One region of the Pseudomonas sp. RT4P38 genome, then DNA from elsewhere that is predicted to be linked to it. Evidence: riboswitches for the same ligand, from Rfam matches in the RefSeq annotation. Region 1 holds a riboswitch; each other region holds the start of a gene.
The links. Region 1 has a riboswitch for cobalamin ahead of ACYZT7_RS13720 (CbtB domain-containing protein). Riboswitches for the same ligand answer to the same signal wherever they lie in the genome.

Region 1 (2,258 bases):
CGGAACAACCAGGCACTGATCAGGCCCAGGGCCAGCCAGAATGCCACGTTGGTCAGCTGCGAAGCGATTTTGAATTGAGCTTCCAGGGTTTCTGGAGCCAGCATCGAATGGACTTCCGGTTGTGGTGCACCGATCACGTGAGGAACGGCCAGAATGGCCACGCCGAGCACTTTCATCAGCCAGTGACGGCTGAACACGATCAATGCGATGCCGACCGCGGTGGAGGCAGCCGTGCCGATCCACCAGACCTGCCGTTGCGCCAAATCAGCCGCGGCAGTGCCCGGCAGCTCGGGCGGCAGACCGAGGGTCGGTGCCAGCACGAACGTCGCGTAACCGGCCAGGCCCCAGAGCAGGCCTTGGGAAGTGCGAGTCGGTGCGCGCAAGGTGTAAAGACCGGCAAGCATCAGGGCGAAACCGACCGCTACCACCAGGTTGCCGCCCGTGGTGGACAGCACACGCTGCCAGCCGTCTTCCGGTTCCCAGGCTTCGGCGTCGTGAGTGTGAGCGGCGACAGCACCCGCGGCGTGTTCGTGAACTGCAACAGCGGCGGGCTCGGATTTTTCGTAAGTCTCGGCCTGCAGAATCAGCGGAGCCACCCAGAAGCTTTGCAGCAGGGTCAGCAACAGGGCGGCCAGCAGCCCGGTGAACCCTGCGGTTTGCGCAATACGCTTGATCATGTCAGCAGGTCTCAATGGCACGGGAATGCAGAGCTGTGGCGGGTATCGTGCGCGGCATTGTGCACCGCTTCGATGTGCGAGAAACCGGCGAAATACACCAGGCTAGCACCAAGGATCGACGCACACACAGCGGCGGTCAGGCGTTGAGTCAGGGTCGTGGTGGTGCTGGCGCTGCTCTTATCGGTGTTGCTGCCGGTACTGCTGATGATCGACATGGCGCTTCCCTCTGGTCTGTCAGCGGGTGAATAGAGCGCATGGAAGACCCCTGCGAGCCGGGCGCGCAGAGGTTCAAACAGCGCCCGCCCACCGCGGGTTTGTTATTCAGTGATCGTAATGGTCACTTTGTGTTGCGGGCCGGTCTCCGGGCTCACGAGGGGCGCTGGCTTTCGCCTTGACCTGCAAGCATCACCTTCCCATGCCGAACTGCTGGCACAGTGGATCTGACGCTACGCTCGCTTACCGTTGCGGGGGCAGCACCGGACTGACATGACTTTAGAGTAAAGCACATGATTCACCGGTTTCCCGTTTCACCCTGTGAAGGGCACCCGTAACAAGGCGTGTAGGAGAGCATGGGCGGGGGTTGGGCGTCAATTGGCAAGCGTTCTCAACTCGAGATCGAGGTGACTTCTTCGCGGGCAAGCCTCGCTCCTACAAGGACGGCGGCGCTCTTGTAGGAGCGAGGCTTGCCCGCGAAGGCGCCCTGGAGGTCGGCACAAGACATTGACCCGCCCCCACACGATGCGTAGCCTTGCGCTTTCGAGGTTCTTCGGCGTCTGCCGAAGCTAAGAAGGGAACGCGGTCGATGCCGCGGCTGCCCCCGCAACTGTGAACGGTTCTTTTGGCTGCCACGCCACTGCAAGCCCTGTCTATCGGGCCCGCGGGAAGGCGCAGCCAACGTCAGTCGAACGACTGGCAAGCCGTCAGCCAGGAGACCTGCCTCGACACAGATTCTCACTTTCAACCGGGCGGGGTGATCCGGTGGCGAACTCTTCAGGCACGCGCGTCCGCGTTGCCGGTCGTCGTGCCATATGCCCGCCACCTTGCCAAAGGGCATCCGATGAAAACACTGGCCAAACTCCCCGTCACCATCGTTACCGGCTTCCTCGGCTCGGGCAAAACCACGTTGCTGCGGCACATGCTCGACAACGCTCAGGGCCGTCGTATTGCGGTGATCGTCAACGAGTTCGGCGAGCTGGGCATCGACGGCGAAATCCTCAAGCAGTGCTCCATCGGCTGCACTGAAGAAGAAGCCAACGGCCGCGTTTATGAATTGGCCAACGGCTGCCTGTGCTGCACCGTTCAAGAAGAATTCTTCCCTGTGATGCGCGAATTGGTCGCCCGCCGCGGCGACCTCGACCACATCCTTATCGAAACCTCGGGCCTGGCCTTGCCAAAACCGCTGGTGCAAGCCTTCCAGTGGCCGGAAATCCGCAGCGCCTGCACCGTTGACGCGGTCATCACCGTGGTCGACAGCCCAGCGGTCGCCGCCGGCACCTTCGCGGCTTTCCCGGACCAGGTCGATGCCCAGCGCAAACTCGACCCGAACCTGGATCACGAATCGCCACTGCACGAGCTGTTCGC
Region 2 (2,258 bases), 1.6 Mb from region 1:
GCTCGCGTATCGGCCCAAAGCGAACCCTGGCTATGGACCGATTTTGGCCGACCTTTGCGGTGCTTGAAAGGCTGCAATGGGACGATTTCTGCTGTCACTACTGACCGAAATCGACACAATGCAGCCAGTCGTGATGGGCGGCTTCACTACCCTTCAGTCAGTCCCTTCCCGCACCAACCGTCTGACCTCAGCCTGAATGGCATAAGCCGGCGCCTCCACAGCATTGAAATCTTGTGTATACCGCTGGGCGAATCCTTCTACCCCCCATTCCTGATACTGCTGCACATGCTTTAATTCGTGAGCCCAGAGCGCGATGTTCTGTTCTGCGGTTTGAGCGTCCCGGAAGAGGATGATGTCGATCAGCGTCACGGCACCGACATCGGGGTTTTGCAGCATGGCAGTGGCGGCGCTGAATTGGCCGTTGTCGCTAACTTTGTAGCGTGCGATATCCAGCACGCTGGGGTCGTACCAGCGCAGCAGTTGCTCCCGGATGTGCGGTGGAATGGGTTGGATGTCGGCGTTGGCTGCTTCAGCGCGGGCTTGGGTCAGCCACAGCGCCAGGGCAGGTGCCGCGATCTGGAAGATGCCATCAGACAGGGGGCCGAGCAGTTGTCCTGCGTCTGGCAGGCAGATGCAGCCGTCCAGGCACACTTGTTTCTCGCCAGCTGGGCAGGCGTTGGTCTGGGCTGGCACTTCAAGCGTCAGGCAAAGAACAAACAGCGCCACCAGGCGCGTGGTGATGGGCGGCATTGGACGCTCCAGGGACGGACGCAGCACGAACAATGGATCACAATTGATCGACGACCCGCATAACTTTAGCGTATCGCTATCGGTCTCTTCTCGATGACCGCTTCACGCCCTGAGAAAGTCAGTCGTGAACAGGCAGTCATCAGCCAAAAGCGCTCAGTGGTGATATTCGGCATGATCGACTACCATGCCGGCCACCGGTTTCCAAATGGGATTAATAGGGAATCCGAGATGCCTGACACGGCATCAAACGGAACTGCCCCCGCAACTGTAGGTGCTGAGCCTGCTCCTGAACTGCCACTGGGATCACTCCCGGGAAGGCTGGAGCCTGGCGACGACGCACCAGTCAGGAGACCTGCCGGCCAAGCAAATCACTAACCGGCGGGGTGTCCGGGAAGGACATCCTTGCGCCGAGCGTCACCTCAGTGATCGGCACTTCACTGCTTCAATGGCAGCGTTCGATGATGTGTTTCCAGTCCGTACCGCTGCTCTTGTACGGTCACATGGAGATTGCGTCATGCTGCTGTTCCGCCTTGCCACCCTCGCCACTGCCCTGGGACTGTCCACCCTCGCCCATGCGGCCCCGACCCACTATCCCCTGACCGTCGAGAACTGTGGCAGCACGTTGACCTTTCAGCAGGCACCCAGCCGTGTCGTGACCATCGGCCAGGCTGGCACTGAAATGCTCTACGCCATGGGCCTTGGCAACACGCTGGTCGGCACTTCGTTGTGGTTCAACGATGTGCTGGCCACGTACAAGACAGAGAACGACACGATCGAGCGCCTGGCCGATAACGAGCCGAGTTTCGAGGCGGTGATCGGCAAGCGTCCGCAGCTGGTGGCAGTGGAGCTGGAGTGGATGGTCGGCCCGCAAGGCGTGGTCGGTACTCGCGACCAATTTCACGAACTGAAGATCCCGACCTACCTGATGCCCTCCGACTGCGAAGCCAAGGACAACCTGGTCGGTGCCGATGGCACACGTCTGGAGGCATTTCACATCGACAGCCTCTACAAAAGCATCAGCCAATTGGCTGAAATCTTCGACGTGCAGGAACGTGGCCAGCAGCTGACCGCCCAACTCAAGGCCAGCCTGGCCAAGTCCATTGCCACCGTACAGAACAAGGATCTGAAGCACACCAGTGCGCTGTTCTGGTTCTCCAGCGCCAGTCTGGATATCGACCCCTATGTCGCCGGGCACAAGGGCATTCCCGACTTCATGTTGAACACGTTGGGTGTGCGCAACGTGGTTCAGTCTGATGAAGAATGGCCAACCGTCGGCTGGGAAACCATCGCCAAGGCCAACCCGACCTTCCTGGTCATCGCACGCATGGATCGCCGTCGCTTCCCGGCTGACGACTATCAAAAGAAACTGGAATTCCTGCGCAGCGACCCGGTGACCCGCAACATGGACGCCGTGAAAAACAACCGCATCATCATCCTCGACGCCATGGCCATGCAGGCCAGCGTGAGAATGTTCGACGGTCTTGAAACCCTGGCATCAGCCATCAACG
Region 3 (2,258 bases), 840 kb from region 1:
AGGGTGCCGACGCGGTTGGCCAACACACCGGCAAACGGCAAATCCGGCTGATAGCGCGCCAATCCCAACGCCAGTGCACCAAAGGTCTGGGCCATGGCGGTGCCGTCGATCACACCGAGCACCGGCACACCGAAATGCCGCGCCAAATCAGCGCTGGACGGCGTACCGTCAAACAGCCCCATGACGCCTTCGATGAGGATCAGGTCGGCTTCGCCGGCGGCTTCCCACAACAGACGACGACTTTCCTGTTCGCCGACCATCCACATGTCCAGTTGATACACCGGCGCACCGCTGGCGCGCTCGAGAATCATCGGGTCGAGAAAGTCCGGGCCGCACTTGAACACGCGAACCTTGCGCCCCTGATTGCGATGCAAACGGGCCAGCGCGGCGGTGACGGTGGTCTTGCCCTGACCGGAGGCCGGCGCGGCAATCAGTACCGCCGGGCATTGACGATGGCTATTCATAAAGTGCAGCTCACAACTCGACGCCTTTTTGCGCTTTGATCCCGGCCTGGAACGCATGTTTGATCACGCCCATTTCGGTGACCGTGTCGGCCAGTTCGATCATCTCCGGCTTGGCGCCGCGACCGGTGACCACCACGTGCTGCATCGGCGGACGGGTCTGCAAGTCGCTGAGCACTTGATCGAGATCCAGATAACCGTGCTTGAGCGCAATGTTCAACTCATCCAACACCACCAGGCCGATCGACGGATCACGCAGCAATTCGCGGGACACCGCCCAGGCGGCTTCAGCAGCGGCGATGTCACGCTGGCGATCCTGGGTTTCCCAGGTGAAGCCCTCGCCCATCACATGAAAACGCACCTGTTCCGGGAAGCGCCGGAAGAACAGTTCTTCGCCGGTGCTGTTGCGCCCCTTGATGAACTGCACCACGCCGCACTGCATGCCGTGGCCCATGGACCGGGCGAGCATGCCGAAGGCCGAACTGCTTTTGCCCTTGCCGTTGCCGGTCAGCACCAGCAGCAGGCCGCATTCATTCGGGGAATTGGCGATGCGTTCGTCGATCACGGCTTTTTTTCGCAGCATGCGCGCCAGATGACGTTCGTCACGATCGGGGGTATCAGTCATGGGGGAGCTCTCCGTTGAGGCTGGATAACGGCGGGCAGGCACAAGAATAGACGGCAAGAAGCCTGGCATCGCCCACCGTGATGCCGCTGGATGGATCAGGCCGGTCTCCGGGCTCATGAGCGGCGTGAAGCCTGACTGCGCGCCTTCCCATGTCGACACTCGACACAGTGGCTCAAGGCGCAGCCTTCACTCATTTACCGTTGCGGGGGCAGCGCCGGGATCATGGCTCTTCGTCGCTTGAAGAGAGTCACTCACCGGCTTCCCTGTTTCACTCAGTCGACCAAGGCCACAGAGCACCTGAAACAAGCCGCGAAGGTTAGAGGGTTGGGGATGGAGCGTCAATTGAAGACGGGCGGCCTGCGAGCGAATAACTGCCGTCGATCAATTATCTGACGCCAATCTTGTGCCACACTCTCAGCAGTGATATCAAAGAGCCACAATCTCACAACACAATAACAAGGGTGAGCCACATGCAAGGCATGATCATCAGCAATCCGAAGCTGGAATTCCTGCGCCCGGTGCTGGAACGCTGGTTTGACTGTATCGACCGCTACAACGCCGTGCGCGGCGATAACGACACGCCTTACTGGTTCGATGAAAAAGCCAACCTGAGCCTGCTGTCCGCCGCTGCGTGGATGGCGGAAATGGTGACGTTGCAACAAACGCCGACCCGTAAACAGACCGAAGAAGGCGAACGCAATGGCCGTGCCGATCTGTTTATCGCGACCCGCGAAGAACGCGCTTACCTTCAGGCGACCCAGCGCTGGCCACGCGTCAACAGCCTGAACCTGACTCAAGCATTGCAGGACATCACCAGCGATGCCAAACGCATCAGCTACGCCAGCGACCTGAAACTCGGCTGCCTGTTCGTCGCGCCACAAAAGGCTCAACAAAGCGCTACTCCGGAAGAACTCCAGGACATGGTCGACGACCTGCAAAAGGAACACACCTGCGCGGTGGCCTGGTATTTCCCCTACGCGTATCGCAAGTTGCGCAACGAAGCCGGCAACTATCACCCCGGCATTGCCGTGCTGTTCAAGGAAGCCCGCGGCTGACCGGTTGAACCATCGCGCACCTGTGCTTCTCTATTGATTAGGTCAATGCATTCATAGGGAAGATCAGCATGCGCAAGCCCCCGCTCGTTCTCGTCATCGTGCTCGCCGGAGGGCTTG

Region 2: linked by a shared signal. The riboswitch ahead of ACYZT7_RS20745 (ABC transporter substrate-binding protein) and the one ahead of ACYZT7_RS13720 (CbtB domain-containing protein) in region 1 are both predicted to bind cobalamin.
Region 3: linked by a shared signal. The riboswitch ahead of cobO (cob(I)yrinic acid a,c-diamide adenosyltransferase) and the one ahead of ACYZT7_RS13720 (CbtB domain-containing protein) in region 1 are both predicted to bind cobalamin.

What each region holds. Positions count from the first base shown of each region.
Region 1 covers NZ_CM142703.1:2,938,960-2,941,217, forward strand. The annotation lists gene ACYZT7_RS13715 (CbtA family protein) at 1-677, opposite strand, end outside; gene ACYZT7_RS13720 (CbtB domain-containing protein) at 689-892, opposite strand; cobalamin riboswitch at 1,013-1,241, opposite strand; cobalamin riboswitch at 1,420-1,632, shown strand; gene cobW (cobalamin biosynthesis protein CobW) at 1,735-2,258, shown strand, end outside.
Region 2 covers NZ_CM142703.1:4,491,850-4,494,107, forward strand. The annotation lists gene ACYZT7_RS20740 (eCIS core domain-containing protein) at 154-750, opposite strand; cobalamin riboswitch at 922-1,124, shown strand; gene ACYZT7_RS20745 (ABC transporter substrate-binding protein) at 1,265-2,258, shown strand, end outside.
Region 3 covers NZ_CM142703.1:2,095,705-2,097,962, reverse strand. The annotation lists gene ACYZT7_RS09730 (cobyrinate a,c-diamide synthase) at 1-464, opposite strand, end outside; gene cobO (cob(I)yrinic acid a,c-diamide adenosyltransferase) at 475-1,086, opposite strand; cobalamin riboswitch at 1,168-1,402, opposite strand; gene ACYZT7_RS09720 (hypothetical protein) at 1,557-2,141, shown strand; gene ACYZT7_RS09715 (PQQ-dependent sugar dehydrogenase) at 2,210-2,258, shown strand, end outside.